2 regions of the Paenibacillus sp. FSL P2-0322 genome follow, and region 2 is predicted to be linked to the other one. Evidence: predicted binding sites of a transcription regulator. Region 2 holds the regulator's gene; the other holds the start of a gene.
The links. Region 2 encodes NrdR, which represses ribonucleotide reductase genes. Its sites were predicted from a motif close to AACACNATATATNGTGTT; they were not measured.
Positions count from the first base shown of each region.

Region 1: nrdI (class Ib ribonucleoside-diphosphate reductase assembly flavoprotein NrdI) is a predicted target of NrdR. The motif match lies at 5,776-5,793, and genes of this name have one in related genera.

Region 1 is NZ_CP150243.1:2,089,800-2,098,444, reverse strand. It holds gene MKY24_RS09400 (glycoside hydrolase family 2 protein) at 1-24, opposite strand, end outside; gene MKY24_RS09395 (LacI family DNA-binding transcriptional regulator) at 231-1,298, opposite strand; gene MKY24_RS09390 (ABC transporter substrate-binding protein) at 1,579-3,270, shown strand; gene MKY24_RS09385 (MFS transporter) at 3,343-4,566, opposite strand; gene MKY24_RS09380 (GNAT family protein) at 4,569-5,129, opposite strand; gene MKY24_RS09375 (DUF2500 domain-containing protein) at 5,189-5,551, opposite strand; gene nrdI (class Ib ribonucleoside-diphosphate reductase assembly flavoprotein NrdI) at 5,959-6,318, shown strand; gene nrdE (class 1b ribonucleoside-diphosphate reductase subunit alpha) at 6,305-8,389, shown strand; gene nrdF (class 1b ribonucleoside-diphosphate reductase subunit beta) at 8,610-8,645, shown strand, end outside.
Region 2 is NZ_CP150243.1:1,908,620-1,917,264, forward strand. It holds gene phoU (phosphate signaling complex protein PhoU) at 1-362, shown strand, start outside; gene polA (DNA polymerase I) at 540-3,194, shown strand; gene mutM (DNA-formamidopyrimidine glycosylase) at 3,266-4,096, shown strand; gene MKY24_RS08465 (MntP/YtaF family protein) at 4,208-4,999, shown strand; gene coaE (dephospho-CoA kinase) at 5,011-5,607, shown strand; gene MKY24_RS08475 (lytic transglycosylase domain-containing protein) at 5,604-6,167, shown strand; gene MKY24_RS08480 (alpha/beta-type small acid-soluble spore protein) at 6,287-6,511, opposite strand; gene nrdR (transcriptional regulator NrdR) at 6,617-7,084, shown strand; tRNA gene MKY24_RS08490 (tRNA-Ala) at 7,215-7,290, shown strand; tRNA gene MKY24_RS08495 (tRNA-Lys) at 7,303-7,375, shown strand; gene MKY24_RS08500 (CocE/NonD family hydrolase) at 7,520-8,524, opposite strand; gene MKY24_RS08505 (N-acetyltransferase) at 8,521-8,645, opposite strand, start outside.

The DNA.
Region 1 (8,645 bases), 180 kb from region 2:
CTCCAACCCTATCACATTAACCATCGTCACAAGCCTCCCTATAAGCATGATTGGGAACATCTGGATTCATCAGTAACATAACAAAAATAACATTAAGCTAACAAAGTAGTCAATTGTTTTTTGGAACAAATGACAAAATACAAAATAAAAGTCGCCCTCTGCCCCTAAACAGGCTAAAAGCGACCTCCTTCGTCTTCACGGTGTATGGTGTCATAACACGTATCTGGACATTAACTATATGTGATTGTGCTGATGGGACGCTCACGGTCATCATTTTCCCGACTGATCCGGGGTGCATGAACTTCCCGTACGAATAGCTCAGCATGTAGCAATTTTTTCTCGACAGGCGAGTCCGGGTTCGTTATGCGCCACAACAACTGGTCCACTGCACGCATTCCCAGCAATTCCTTATCCACTCTCACCGTGGCATAAATCGGCATTTGTTCATTCGTATCGTCAAACCCGGTCACTCCGCAACGCCTCGGAACGTCAATCCCCTTTTCTTTCAGCACATCCACGACTTGCGCAGCAGTCACATCATTAGCACATACAAAAACCTCAGGCAGTTCGTCCTCAGACAACTTGTCCATTTCCTCAGCAAGCGCCTGCGCTCCTCCGTGAAGAAGGGCTTTATTCTGCCGCAATTCTACTCCGCTCATTTCCAGTGTGGAACGACAAGCTTCCCAGCGTTCGTAGAAACTGTGAGCGTCATCAATATGACCCACAAACTGAAAGCGGGTATAGCCCCTGCACAGCAAGTCCTTCATTAATTCACTCATGCATGTGCGATTATCTGTAAACACCGTATCACTTAAAAATGCAGAATCCCAATGATCTACCATAACGACCGGAATACCCATCCGATAAATGTTCAGCAACAACGAAGTTGAAATCGTTCCTACTGTGATAATCCCTTTAATCGCCTCCGGGTTCAGTAGAGAAAACGTATCTTCAGTCGAGGGCTCCGTTAACGTGATCATATCCATACCCTTACGGTTCAGACGCTCGGAAATCCCTTCAAATACAGGCCCCCAGTACCTGGATTCCCTGTTCTGGTACCTAATATTCGGAAATAACACTAGCACGGTACCCGACCATTCTCTGGGATCTGTGTCCCGAGGCTCTACCCCTGTCATTTTGGGATGACTGCGAAAATAGCCCATCTGGGCAGCAAGCTTGACCAGAACCGCCCTTGTTTCGTCACTTACACCGGGTTTGCCTGACAGTGCACGCGAAACAGCGAACTTTGAAACGCCCGCCGCATCCGCAATTTCTTGCAACGTTACTTTTCCACGCATCTTCTCACCCAACCCTATTCGGAATCTTTTTCTACCTTAACCTTTCTAATACACGGGTGTACCTATAAACTGGTACCATCGTAGCATACTTTGTTTTAGATCATCAAATGATAGATTTGTACAAATCCACACCCTCCACCAAAATATGTTTGCTTAATAAAAAAACAAACCGCATAACAAACAATTATAAATAACTTGACGTGAGGTTTTTTATTTCCTACAATTTACTATTGAAAGCACTTACATTGTGTAAATCATACTTATTAAGGGGGATTTGCAAATGTTCATGAACAGGTCGGTACGTCAGAGCTCCATCCTGCTCCTGTCTTTGCTGCTGCTCGTTACAACGGGCTGTGCGAACGGAACAGGCAGTAAGGCAGAAAAGGAAGATCCTAATGACACCAGCCCTATTACATTTACTTTCTTTGGCGGTGATTCCAGCTCTAACTGGAACAACATGAAGGATGCTGTCGGGCAGGAAATTATCAAGAAAACGGGCGTTACGCTAAATGCTGAACATGCTGTCAATGGCCGAGGCGAGGAAAAGTTTGCTTTAATGGCAGCGAGCGGAGAGTATCCAGATCTCGTGTACCCCAAATCAGACATTGGCAAGCTGGTCGATGCCGGAGCACTCATTGACCTAACCGACCTCATTGACAAATACGGCCCTAACATTAAGAAAGTGTATGGAGACTATTTTAATCGTATTAAATATAGTAGTGAAGATCCAGCCATCTACACGATCCCGACCAATTTGGGTGTGGATCACATCGCGTTTGATGCACAAGCCGGCTTCGAAATCCAGCATCAGGCACTTAAGAAGCTTGGATATCCTAAAATCCGCACCGTTCAAGATTTTGAAAAAGCACTTAAAGATTATGTCGCCAAATACCCTACTACCAATGGCCAGCGAACCATCCCCCTATCACTTGATGCCGAAGACTGGAAAATTCAAATTACAGTGACTAACCCGGCTGTTACTGCTACAGGTGGACCCGACGATGGCGAATATTATATTGATCCTAAAACACACAAAGCCATTCTTCACTACAAGCGCCCAGAAGAACGTGAATATTTCCGTTGGTTGAACCATATGTACAATGAAGGACTGTTGGATAAGGATACTTTTGTGCAAAAAAGTGATCAGTATAAGTCCAAAATCGCCGCAGGCCGTGTCATCGGACTCATTGATCAGGAATGGAACTATCAAGATGCCGAAAATGCGCTCAAGGCAGCAGGTAAGGATGAATTCACTTACGCCCATTTTCCAGTCACTTTAAATGAGAAATACGAGGATCATTCCCTCCAGCCCATTGGCTTCGATACCGCATCCGGGATCGGAATTACAACCTCATGTGAAAATCCGGTGCGAGCTATCAAGTTTCTGGATTTTCTGGCCTCCGACGAAGGGCAAATTTTACGCAATTGGGGAATTGAAGGCCAGCATTACAATGTAGAGAACGGCAAACGTGTCATTCCGGCGGATGTGCAACAACGTAAAAACACCGATAATGCTTCTTTTAGTAGAGAGTCAGGAATCGGTTTGTACTGGATATGGGGGCCACATTACGGCGATAGCGTAAAGGACCCTTCTGGCAACTATTACACAACCAATTATCCAGAGATGATTACCGAAAATTATAGTCAAGCCGAAAAAGAGTCCCTTCAGGCATACAAAGCCCAGACGTGGAAAGACCTGTTCCCGAACGAAAAGGATTTTCCGGTAAAAGAGTGGGGGGCTGCCTACAACATGCCTGTTCCGACCAATACAAATTACAATGTTATTTATCAGAAGTCACAGGACATTGTACGCAAACGGATTCCTGAGGCCGTACTCGCCAAGCCAGATCAGTTCGACGCTGTGTATGACCGCATGCTCCAAGAGCTGGATCAGGCGGGTGTGCCAAAAGCTGAAGAAATCTACACTGGCCTAATCCAAAATCGCCTGAAACTGTGGTACGGCGAAAAATAGGGTTTGCTTTTTAATGAAATATTATAGGGCTGACAGACAATGCTGTTCAGCCCTTCTACATTAACTTTTATATTAAACATTCTGTTTGGTTTCTTTTTCTTTCCAAGAATTACTTTTGCCTGAAACACGATTGACGTGAAACAATAAAATGATAGGAATCAACGCAATCCCGCCACACATCACCCAAGATATTTGAATAGGTGTTTGATCGGAAGACAAATCCGTAAAATTACGACTGATGATACCTGTCACGATTAAACCTACGCACATGCCTAATTGTGAAATCGCAGAATCCAGAGATAGTAGTGTAGAACGATACTCATTAGAGATTCTTTTGTTCAGAAAAATTTGTTTGGCAACCGGATACATGCCGCGCCCAATTTCATAGATCAAAAAGGTAAGCAGTACAGGATAAAATGTGTTGAACGCACCGGCTAAAATGAGCCATATCCCAATCATACCGCAAGCATACATGAGTATATGTACATCACTGTATCGTGCGCCTAGCTTTCGAACCAGGTAACTTCCCAAAGTCATACATAGTGAATACCCTGCCTTGATAAACCCCATAATCCAAATCCCTTGTTCAGAAAGGCCAACCAGACGTGGCTGTTGAAATGTATTCCCCGCCGAGTTCGAAAAGCTGATAAATAAGCCAATCATAAACACAATCCAGATAGACTTATTTTCAAAACCGATACGGACGCTTTCTCCGATAATCGTTTTAATGCGAGTAGTAGACGTCTTTCGATGAGCAACATTCTCCTCATCCATATAAAAGGAGCATAGAAAAATGCATACAATAATAGATAAAATGCTAGCCGCCCATGGAAGTGAATAGTTAAAAGTTGCGAGGAAGGCCCCCAACAGACCACAAATAAATCCCGAAATGTACTGTATACTGTTAGAGGTTGTAAAAAGAACTTCCATGGGCTTATCACTATTTTCCACAACCCATGATTCCAACGAACCTGATTGTAAACATATAGCCAGACCCCCAAAGACTTGCGCAAACACAAGCACCCCGATATGATCTGTCCAAGCGAACAACACACTATAGAGTAGAAAACAACAAAGTCCCAAAATAACAGAAATTTTTCTTCCATACTTATCTGCAATAGCCCCTGTGGGTATCTCAAACAAAAAAATACTTACAAAGAATACAACTAGTAAGAAGTTCGCACTCTGCAAAGAAAGTCCTTTAGCTAATAGAAAAAGGATGAGCGTAGTCCCCGTGATTTCACTCATAAAAAATTGAAGAAAGCTGACGGAGTAAAATAGCTTATGAGGTTGCACTCTCAGGATTCCGTCGCTTGCTCTGCAGCCTCGTATTCACCGCGCAAAATCCCCATCTGAATAATGTCATAATAGTGCCCTTCCCTGAATAGCTTTTCCCGTAGCCGACCTTCCTCCTTGAAGCCGCATGCCAAATAGCAACGGTATGCACGTTCATTGAACGCATAGACCTCCAGCTCCAGCCGATGCAGGTTCAGCGTATGAAATGCGAATTTTTGTAACAGCCGGATCGCCTCCCGTCCGTAACCTTTGCCCAGGTCACCTTCACGCCCGATCACAACACCAAGGGTAGCGTGCCGATTTACCCAGTTGATTTTGAATAAATCCAGTTGTCCGATATAGTCCAGTGTGTCTTTATGCGCAATGACAAAACCTTTGATCTCGGGGTTGCCGTCAATCATCATCTGCACAAAGGATTCGCTATTCACCTGTGAATGCGGGTAGATAAACACGTCGCTTAAACCACGTGTGATTTCCGGGTCATTGACCCATTTTCGGATATCTGGTACATCTTCTTGACGGTATTCTCTCAATACTATTCGTTTTCCAATGATATGCGGCATCGTAATCTTCCCTCCAATTATGTATTTGTTTTGGCAATACTATCTCCCCGCCAACACCTTTACGCTTCCATTACTCTCACAAACTCTAGAAAACGTGTACCTTTATAATGAAGCTCCCCACGATCCCCGATCACAATCATACCAAAGTCCGTATCCTTCACCTCCAGCTCCATACGCTCACCCCCGTCAAACTCAAAGGTGATATAATAATATGTCGAAGCTGAAAAATCGCCTGATCCCCCACGCACTCTCGTCCGTTTATCCACAACCTTACATGAACGTTGTACCCGTTCGGCTGCTTGATTGGACAGGCCCGCTCCTATCGTTTTGACAATTCCCATAATCATTACAAAAGCAATGAGTCCAAATACGATAAAAAAGATCATATTAAACGATTGAAATTCCATAAAATCACTTCCCATTTGCTTCATCCTTTCTACAGTAAAATGTAAATTTTCCATTCTATTGCCCATTGACAAATCGTACATCTTCACCCTCAAAAACTCCAATACTTTTTTAACATACTTACGAAAAAAAAGTTCTTTCGCTCTTTTCCGCACCCCGCTTGGACTTATACCCGATCTGGGTCCGCTGATCCCCTCTAGACCGATTGACAAAACTATATATAGATATAAAATAGAGAATGTACTCTAAATATAGTGTAAAAAACGTATTTATGCCCGATATCTTGAAGATACAGGTATGAAAATACATGTAAATATAGAGTCAAAAATTTTAAATGGTACAGCCAGCAAGGGATTCCAGCTATGATGGATCTCAGGCAATGCCGTTTTCTTTTTTCGTTAATTGTTTAAGGAGGTTGCATACCATGCTGATTGCATATGATTCCAAGACCGGCAATGTAAAAAGATTCATAAACAAGCTCAAGCTTCCAGCGGTTCAGATCGAGGAGCAAATGACTATAGAAGAACCTTACGTACTTATTACATATACAACCGGGTTTGGGCAGATACCTGAGAGGGTATCTTCCTTTTTGAAAAAAAATGCACAAAACCTTGTTGGTGTAGCTGCAAGCGGCAACCGTAACTGGGGTGAGAAATTTGCCAAAAGTGCGGATTTGATTGCCGACCACTATAATGTCCCCGTAATTAGTAAATTTGAATTATCTGGAACGTTCGGAGATGTAGAGCGTTTTAAACAGGAGGTGAGCCGAGTTGCGGCATATTGAATTGAACAACATGTTGATGAAACGCGATACAGACGGCTTTTTCCAATTGGAAAAGGACCAAGAGGCTGTAGCGGAATTTATGAAGGAAGTTCAGGAACGGAGTTTGAAGTTTGCTGACACAGCCGCTCAAGTGCTGTATATGATTGAGAATGATTATTACGAAAATTTCTATAACAGCTACACGGCTGACGAAATTAATGATATTTTCCATATCACTCATAGCTATAATTTTAAATTTCCTTCCTATATGGCAGCATCGAAGTTTTATACTGACTATGCAATGAAGAGTAACGACCGTAAAGTCTATTTGGAACATTACCCTGACCGGGTTGCTGCTGTCGCGCTGCATTTAGGACGCGGTAATGCCGATACGGCACGCCTGTTGTCCCGCTCGATGATGGAGCAACGTCTCCAGCCAGCGACGCCAACCTTCCTGAATGCAGGCAAAAGCCGCCGTGGGGAATTGGTATCCTGCTTCCTGCTCGAAATGGACGACTCCCTGAACTCAATCAACTATGTGCTGAACACCTGCATGCAGTTGTCCAAAATCGGCGGAGGTGTTGCCGTTAATCTGTCGAAGCTGCGGGCACGCGGTGAAGCGATTAAGGGTGTAGAAGGCGCAGCAAAAGGCATAATGCCTGTGCTGAAGCTGATGGAAGACGGCTTCTCCTACGCAGATCAAATGGGACAACGTAAAGGTTCTGGCGCAGCCTATTACAACATTTTCGGATGGGACGTGCTTGAGTTCCTGGATAGCAAAAAAATCAATGCTGACGAAAGAGTACGTCTCAAGACACTTTCTATTGGATTGCTGGTGCCAAACCGCTTTTACAAGCTGGCTCAAGATAATGAACCGCTGCATGTATTTGCTCCTTACAGTGTGTTCAAAGCCTATGGAACGCATCTGGACGACATGGATTTGGATGAAATGTACGACACGCTGCTTGCTGACGATCGGGTGAAGAAAAAAATAGCGATGAGCGCACGTGACATGCTGACGAAAATTGCCATGATTCAGTTGGAGTCTGGTTATCCATATATCATGAACAAAAGTAACGCGAACCAGGCACATGCTCTTAAAAACGTGGGTCAAGTCAAGATGTCGAACCTATGCACGGAAATCTTCCAGTTGCAGGAAACTTCCGAAATTACAGATTACGGACAACAGGATACTATCCGCCGGGACGTGAGCTGTAATCTGGCTTCTCTGAACATTGTAAATGTGATGGAACATGGTAAAATTCGCGAATCCGTTCATGAGGGTATGATCGCGCTCACCTCAGTCAGCGATATGACCCAAGTAGCTAATGCACCAGGTGTTGCGAAAGCGAACCGTGAAATGCACTCCGTCGGTCTGGGTGTTATGAATCTGCACGGCTACTTTGCCAAAAACAAAATTGCGTATGAAAGCAATGAAGCAAAAGACTTTGTCCGTACCTTCTTCATGACGATGAACTATCATTCCATCGAAAAGAGTATGGAAATCGCGAAAGCAGCTGGACAAAGCTTTTATGGATTTGAGGAATCGGATTATGCGACAGGCGTATATTTTGACCGATACCTGAACACAGATTATCGTCCGACAACTGCACGTGTGCAAGAGTTGTTCAAAGGCATCTATGTTCCGACTTCAGCGGACTGGGACAAATTAAAAGCAGATGTGATGAAAAATGGCCTGTACCACGCCTATCGTATGGCAATTGCGCCGACTGCTAGCATTTCGTACATTCAAAATGCAACATCCAGCGTCATGCCGATTGTTGAGCAGATTGAAACCCGTACCTATGCCAATTCGACGACCTACTATCCAATGCCTTATTTGCAAAAGGATAACGTGTTCTTCTATAAATCCGCTTATCAAATGGATCAGTTCAAAGTGCTTGATCTGATTGCAGAAATCCAGCCGCACGTGGACCAAGGAATTTCGACCGTGCTTCATGTGAACAGTGACGTGACTACGCGTCAGTTAGCACGTTGCTATCTGTACGCCGCACACAAAGGACTTAAATCGTTATACTACACACGCACCAAAAAGCTGTCTGTGGAAGAGTGCCTCACCTGCTCCATCTAAAGCATAAGTGGTAACAAGCTGTAGTATAAAAATTAGATTTTGAATAGATATGGATGCTTTGCATTAGAAGCTGTATCCAGCGTGTGGTTCAGACCTTTTACGGGACTGGACAAGACCCTCGCGGATACAGCTTCCGTATGTCAAGCATACGATGATTCGCCTGCACTATTTCAATATGTGTTTCCAGGGAATCTCGCAAGCTGAAGGGAGAATGCTAACAATGACAGGTATACAAGCTGTAAACTGGAATCGCTCG
Region 2 (8,645 bases):
TTGATATTGCCAAGGTGACACTTCGTTTGGAAGGGCAGCAGATCATTAAGCCTCTGGTGGATATTCCGCACATGGCTTCCATTGTTAAAGAAATGATAGATGATGCGATCAAATCCTATTTGGATGAAAATACAGATCTGGCCTACAAAATGGCCAAAGAGGATGATCGTGTGGATTCCATGTATAGCCACATGATCAGCGATCTGTACGCCTTTATGGTAGAAAAGCCGGCAGAGGCTTCACAAGCCATGCTGCAACTGCTTGTAGGACGATACATTGAACGAATTGGTGACCATGCTACGAATATCGGTGAAAGTACTGTATATCTCGTGACAGGGGAGAGACCAGATTTGAACCAGTAGAGCTTTCAGGTATATAGCGGTTGTTTCTGACCCAGACTTGTCTTTGAGCAAAAGGCAAATTTGGTTAGGAAGCAGCCGTTTTTTTCTGAAAAAGGAGTCTTGTATGTTAAGATAGGAAGAGGAATGCGTAAAACGTAAGAACGTTACGAATGCATTGATGAACTTGCGAGGTGCTAAATGGATAAACTCATGCTTATAGATGGTAACAGTATCATTTACCGGGCGTTTTTTGCTATGCCACCGTTAACGAATTCGAGCGGGCAGCAGACGAACGCGGTGTACGGATTTACGACGATGTTATTGCGGCTCTTGGAGGAGCACAAACCAACACATATTCTGGTTGCCTTCGATGCCGGCAAAATAACGTTTCGCCATAAAGGATACGAGGATTACAAAGGTGGACGGGAGAAAACACCGCCAGAGCTGTCTCAGCAATTTCCGTTGCTGAAAGAGCTATTGACCGCTTTCGGCATTGCCCAGTTTGAACTGGATGGCTATGAGGCGGACGATATTATAGGCACCCTGTCCAAGACAGCGGACGAAGCCGGTTTTAATGTGCTGGTCGTGACTGGGGACAAGGATATGCTCCAATTGGCCTCAGACCATGTCACAGTCGGCTTGACCCGCAAAGGGGTTACTGAGGTGGAGACGTATGGACCTGAGCAAATTCAGGAACGATATGGCCTGAAGCCGCTGCAAATTATTGATCTTAAGGGTCTGATGGGCGATACGTCGGACAATATTCCTGGTATTCCTGGCGTGGGAGAAAAAACAGCGCTCAAGCTGCTGCATCAATACGGTTCAGTCGAAGAAGTGCTGGCGCACACGAATGAGCTGAAGGGCAAAATGAAAGAACGTGTAGAGACACATGCTGATGATGCGCGAATGAGCAAAGATTTGGCGACCATTTATCGGGATGTAACGTTGGACAAGCAGCTGGAAGATGTGGCCTTCGGCGGGCTGCAAGCAGAAACGGCCGGGCCAGCTCTGGCGAAGCTGGAGTTCAAGTCCTTGCTGGAGCGTTTATCCTTTTCAGGTGAGGTTGGAAGTACTGGGGTAGACGTAGAGGAAGCCGAGGCTGACGTAACAGTGCTGGATGAGCAGCGGATTAGCGAATTGGTAGAAGTGTTGGATCGTGTGGATGTGCTGCATGTTGAGACGCATGGTGATAATCCGCATCATGCTGACATTGTAGGTCTGATATTTGCCGCAACGGGACAGCAATTTTTTATGACACTGGATGCACTGCAAAGCGATGCAGCTACACCTATTCGCGCATGGCTTGCTGACCCTGAACGCAAAAAACGCGGTCATGATCTGCATCGAACGGATTTGGCTTTACACTGGCATGGAATTGAGTTTGCAGGTGCCGAGTTTGATGTGCAACTGGCAGGGTACTTGCTGGACCCAACCGATGCAAACCAGACATTGAGCGGATTGGCAGCCAAATATGGCTTGTCTTCGATCCGCCCAGACGAAGAAGTGTTCGGCAAAGGAGCTAAATATAAAGTCCCTGACGTGGATGTACTGTCCGATCATGTGGCGCGTAAGGCAGCGGTGATTGAAGCTTTGGTGCCTGTGCAGCAGGCGGAGCTGGAAAAAACGGAAATGCACAAGCTGTTTCATGAGCTGGAGATGCCGTTGTCCCGCATTTTGGCGGATATGGAGAAGCAGGGCATCTTGGTGAACGTAGAAGAACTACGCGCTTTGGGGAAAGAATTTGAAGCCCAGATTGCAACGTTGGTGGGTGAAATCTACAGCATTGCCGGAGTAGAGTTCAATCTGAATTCACCTAAACAGCTGGGTGAGATTTTGTTTGATAAACTGGGTTTGCCTGTCATTAAAAAGACGAAAACGGGGTACTCGACCGATGCGGAGGTATTGGAAAAGCTGGCCCCCTATCATGATATTGTGCAAAATATTTTGCAGTACCGCACTATTGCCAAACTCCAATCGACGTATGTCGAAGGATTGCTGAAAGAAATTTCGGAGAAAACAGGTAAGGTGCATACGTATTTCCGGCAGACGGTTGCAGCAACTGGACGCTTGAGCAGTCAATTTCCGAATTTGCAAAACATTCCGATTCGTCTTGAAGAGGGTCGCAAAATCCGCAAAGTGTTTGTTCCGTCCGAACCGGGCTGGTCTATTTTGGCGGCAGACTACTCACAGATTGAGCTGCGGGTGCTAGCTGATATTTCGGATGATGAACGTTTGAAGGAAGCCTTTGTCCACGATATGGACATCCATACCAAGACCGCATCCGATGTGTTTGGTGTAGCAGCGGAAGATGTGGACTCCAACATGCGGCGTTCTGCGAAGGCAGTCAACTTTGGGATTGTCTATGGAATCAGTGATTATGGTCTGTCACAAAATTTGAATATTACGCGGAAGGAAGCGGCTCGCTTTATCGACCAGTATTTTGATGTGTTCCAAGGCGTTCGCCGTTACATGGATGATATTGTGAAGGATGCGAAGCGGGACGGCTACGTAAAAACGCTGTTGGAACGCAGACGCTATTTGCCGGAGATTAACGCCAGCAATTTCAACCTGCGTTCATTCGCTGAGCGTACAGCGATGAATACGCCGATTCAAGGTACCGCTGCCGATATTATCAAGTTGGCGATGGTACAGATGGATAAGGCGCTACGTGAACGTAATCTTCGCAGCAGAATGCTGCTCCAAGTACATGATGAGCTTGTGTTCGAGGTTCCGCCTGAGGAAATGGAAACGATGAAAGAGCTTGTCCCGGCTACCATGGAAGCTGCATTAAAGCTGGCTGTGCCGCTCAAAGCCGAAGTAAGCTATGGCAGCAATTGGTATGAGGCCAAGTAAGATATTTCAATGAGTAGATAGTCCCAATTTGACGCTGCTTCCGTTATAATATAGGGTGAGGTGAAGACATCATGCCGGAATTACCGGAAGTAGAAACAATTAAACGAACGCTAAACGAGCTTATCGTTGATAAACATATAGATCATGTCACCGTGAATTTACCGCGGATCATTCAACGGCCCGATGATATTCAGGCTTTTGCGATGGAATTGGCCGATCACCGGATTACAGGGGTGGAGAGACGCGGAAAGTTTCTGCGGATTTTGCTGGACGGGCTGGTGTTGGTCTCCCATCTTCGAATGGAAGGGCGATATGGATTGTATTCGCAACATGATCCTGTGGAAAAGCATACCCATGTCATCTTTCATTTTAAAGATGGTACGGAGCTGCGTTATCAGGATGTGCGCCAGTTTGGCACGATGCACTTATTTCCGGCAGGACAGGATTTGCTGGAAAAGCCGCTGAACAAGCTTGGTTTGGAACCGATGGACGAGGCCTTTACACCCGAAATGCTGCGTGTCGCTGTTGGAACTCGTTCGACTTCGATCAAGGCAGCGCTGTTAAACCAGTCATATGTGGTGGGCATTGGGAATATTTATGTAGATGAATCGTTGTTTAAGGCGGGGATTCATCCAGCACAGCCAGCCAAAAGCCTAACGGATAGCCAATTTCATGTCTTGCATGAAGCTATTGTCTCCACGCTGGGTGCGTCGATTCAGGTTGGAGGCTCGTCCATTAAATCGTTCGTTAATGGACAGGGCAAAACGGGCGACTTCCAGCATCAATTGCAAATCTATGGACGTAACGCGAAGCCTTGCATTAACTGTGGCACATTGATCGAAAAATCTGTCGTAGCCGGACGTGGCACACATCATTGTCCGGTCTGCCAGCCTCTGCGCTAAACAGGCACAGTCACCCCAAGCCCATCCCTCTCATATATTGTTCCAAGTACCAATACTGCGGAGGGTTTCGGTTGTTATAAGGCCCTGCCTTCGCAATGGGAGGGAATTGGAGTGGCTAATCATTGGGGAGCCCTGCTGTTACTGGCATTTGCGCTAAGTTTGGACAGTTTCGGAGTCGGTGTTACATATGGTCTGCGCAAAATGAAAATTCCACTGTTGTCGATTGCTATCATCTCCGTATGTTCAGGTTTGGTGATTGGCATATCCATGCAATTGGGCGCATTACTATCTCGTGTCCTGTCTCCTGTATATACGACCGTTTTCGGCGCTGTCATCCTGATCTGTATCGGCTGTTACTCTTTGTTTCAAGCTCTGCACCGCAAAGAGGATTCGCTAGAGGATTCAGCGGAGGCCTCTCGGGGGCTGCTTCTTACAGAACAGACTGATCCAGTGAGCAGATCTGTTCTTGGAGAGAAGAAGAGTATAGAGGATGCTGATACAGAGTCTTTCCTTAGCTCAAGAAAAGATCTGTCGGCAGAAGCTTCTGTAGAGCAGCAGGAGCGAACGCTATTTTCTCTGGAGTTCCGCAAATGGGGACTTGTTATTCGGATTCTTCGAAGCCCGTCTGCTGCGGATATGGACCGTTCTGGCAGTATATCTGCTACCGAAGCGGTTTGGCTGGGTATTGCATTATCGGTCGATGCGTTCGGAGCGGGATTAGGGGCAGCTATGCTTGGTTTTCAGCCACTGTCTACTGCGCTGGCTATTACGTTATTCAGTGGAACATTTTTGATTGCAGGGATGAAGGCAGGCTTCTTTCTATCAGCATTTCGATTTATGAAGGCGCTGGGTGTATTGCCGGCATTATTACTGATTATGATGGGCATATTGAAGCTGTTATGAGGTGAAAGAGCATGAATATCGGATTAACCGGAGGTATTGCTACCGGAAAAAGCACCGTGTCGGCTCTTTTGGTCGCCAAAGGTGCGCTGCTGATCGACGCAGATGCCATTGCCCGGGAAGTGATGCTTCCGGGGCATCCGGTGCTGGCGGCGGTCATACTGCATTTTGGACAAGCTATAGTGAACAGTGACGGAACCCTGCACCGCAAAAAACTGGGTGAGATTGTATTCGGAGACCCTGCCCAGCGGCAGGCACTTAACGATATTACACATCCTGCTATTCGTGAGGAAATGCGACTGCGTATGGAAGCATATGAACGGGAACAGCCGGACAAGCTTGTTTTGGCAGATATCCCGTTAATGTACGAGTCCGGGCTGGAGAGCTTGTACGAGGAAATTATGGTTGTGTACGTACCACGTGATATTCAGCTCCAGCGTCTGATGCTCAGAGACGGTCTGACGGAGGAACAAGCTGGACTTCGGCTGTCCGCACAAATGGATATTGAACAAAAGAAAAACTTGGCCGATATCGTTATCGATAATAGCGGAACACAGTCTGAGACGAAACGACAAATTGATCAATTTTGGCAGCGGAAGGGACTTGCATGAATATTTTGCGAAAGAAAAGAGTCCTGCTCACTTTGTTTGTCGGGTTTGTCCTGATTCTGTTCCTCAATTCAAATTGGATGTCCTGGTTCTATCCGATTCAATATAAGGATGAGATTCGGCAGTATTCACAAACGTATGAAGTGGACCCATTTTTGGTGGCGTCTATTATCCGCGTAGAAACCAATTTTAAAACCAGTAAGCAATCGCATAAGGGTGCACTGGGGTTGATGCAGATTATGCCGAATACAGCAAATTGGATTATGGACAGCGCCCAGATTCAAAAGGTTCCGCTAGACAGTGTCAAGCACGAGCCTGGTACCAATATAGAGCTGGGAACCTGGTATTTGCATAACCTATCCATGAAGTTTCAGGATAATCCTGTAGCAATCGTAGCTGCTTACAATGCAGGGCCGGGTAAAGTTCAAGAGTGGCTCGATAAGGGAGTGTGGGATGGAAAAGAAGAGTCCATTAAGCAAATCCCTTTTGGTGAGACACGACATTATGTACAGCGGGTCATTTATTACTACAGGCAATACACGAAAATTTATAATGATTTTTAAAAGACAAGTTAATGACATGATGAGCCTTTTCGCTTTAAAATGAAAAAAAGCGCAGGACAGGCTGTTTTTAGCAGCCCGTCCATACACTTTTTCTTGTTATTTCTGCATTATTACCGCGATTATTGGTATTGACCTGCCAATTGTTGTTCGGCGATCGTTACGAGGCGTTTTGTGATGTAGCCCCCGATCGAACCGTTCTCATAGGAAGTCATGTTACCTTGGTATCCATCTTGAGGAATGCTGATACCCAGCTCTTGAGCGATCTCATATTTCATTTGCTCCAGAGCACCGGAGGATCTGCTGACTACCAGATTGTTGGAGTTGCCATTGTTTCCTTGTGCCATTGTTGTTCACCTCCTCGCGATGTGGTAAACATATTATGATCCGTTTTGACAAAATTATTACTAAAAATCTTCGGGAATTTATTGGAAAAAGAAAGTGGTGAGATTATGAAATGTCCGTATTGTGCCTACAATGGCACAAAAGTGTTGGATTCGCGACCTGCGAATGATAACAAGTCCATCCGTCGCCGCCGTGAATGTGAGCAGTGTGCCAGGCGTTTTACCACCTTTGAAATGGTGGAGGAAACCCCACTCATGGTTATCAAAAAAGACGGCAGCCGTGAAGAGTTTAGTCGTGATAAAATGCTGCGCGGTCTCATTCGAGCCTGTGAGAAGCGCCCAGTATCCGTCGAGCAATTGGATATGATCGTATCCCAGGTGGAGAACGCTATCCGCAACACAGCAGCCACAGAAGTCGATAGTCAGCAGATCGGGGAGCTGGTCATGGAACAGCTTTACCCAGTGGATGAAGTCGCCTACGTACGTTTTGCGTCCGTCTATCGTCAGTTTAAAGACATCAATATGTTTATGAAGGAACTGAAAACATTGTTATCTAAAGATACAGCCAGCGACTGATCGCTGACTGTATCTTTCTTGGGTCAAGGTGGGAAGATGATTATATTTTTTTTATAAAAGTATTGACACAGGAATAAAAATTTTATATGATATAGAAGTCGCTTGAAACGTTGATTAACTTACTTATGATGGGGCCTTAGCTCAGCTGGGAGAGCGCATCGCTGGCAGCGATGAGGTCAGGGGTTCGATCCCCCTAGGCTCCACCAAACTTTTATTATGGACTCTTAGCTCAGTTGGTAGAGCAGTTGACTCTTAATCAATTGGTCCAGGGTTCGAGTCCCTGAGAGTCCATCCTTTTAGAAAAAACGGCAGAGATGCCGTTTTTTTGTTGTTTATAGATCTATTCCCAGTCTAACCGAGAACAGTTATGGGGTTTTCATTAGCATTTTTTCATTAGCATATCAAAAGAAGTATGGCAAAAAAGAACATCATTGTTTAACGCTGACTGACATAATCGGAAAGGGATTTGAGATACTCACCATTCACCAATTTTCTTGGGGCGAATACGGCTGTTAAGAAAGTTAGAGATTTTGAACGCGCGATTTTTTCATCCATCATGGAATGGTCGGCTTCAGGTAAATGAATCACGGACAGCAGTTCTGGAGGTATTTTCTGGCGATAGACTCGCTCGGTACCCTTTACATCAACATTAATATCTTTGCCAGCCAGAACCAAGAGTACAGGAGAATGGAAGTGACTTAATTCTTCGGTGGAATCAGACAGAAAATTTTTGCCTATAAAGCTCCATCTTTCTTTGGAAATCATATCGTCAGGATCGGCTATGCCTAGATATTCTTCATAAGAAGCATGTTTTTTCAGTAACTGTAGAACTTCTTGATCGTAGTTCAATGTCTTTTGAATTTCTTGCGGAGTAGCTCCTTCTTGTTCCATTTCTTTTCTGGTATTAAATTGTCCTTGGGAAATCCAGTTCACGGCAGGCGATACAAGGATGCTGAATGCAATATCATGCTCCTCTTTAACGATCTTCGGAATGACCCATCCTGCTTGACTGGCTCCCCATAGGCCGATTTTTTGCTTATCAATTATCGGTAAGCTTCTTGCCCAGTCTATTGCATATCGGATCTCCTGTGCGCGGTCCTCCATGCTTTGGTCGAGCCAATTGCCAGGAGCGCTGTTAATACCGGGCTTATTCAGTGACAGGGAGGCATAACCCTTGGAAGCGAACTTTTCCCACAGTGGTTTGTATCCATCATCATATGTGTCATTAATAGGACCATCCCCATGGACAAAAACAACCAATCCAACCTTTCCCGAGTAGTTCTTAGGCAAAGCTAATGTACCTGTTAACAGCCCTTTAGGTGTCTTAATTTGTATTTTTTCTTCTGTCATCTTGTAGGAATTTTGATATAGAACAATTAGTATCAAGGCAACAGCCAGAGCTGCCGCAATACCAAAAGTAAGCTTGAATGTTTTTTTCAACGATGCTCTCTCCTCGAATGCAGATTCTCTTTCCAACTCATCAGATACCATACAGGCTCCTTGAACCAAAAATGCCGTAACCCATTATACTTGGATTGTTCTACTTCAAACGCCAGTTTGT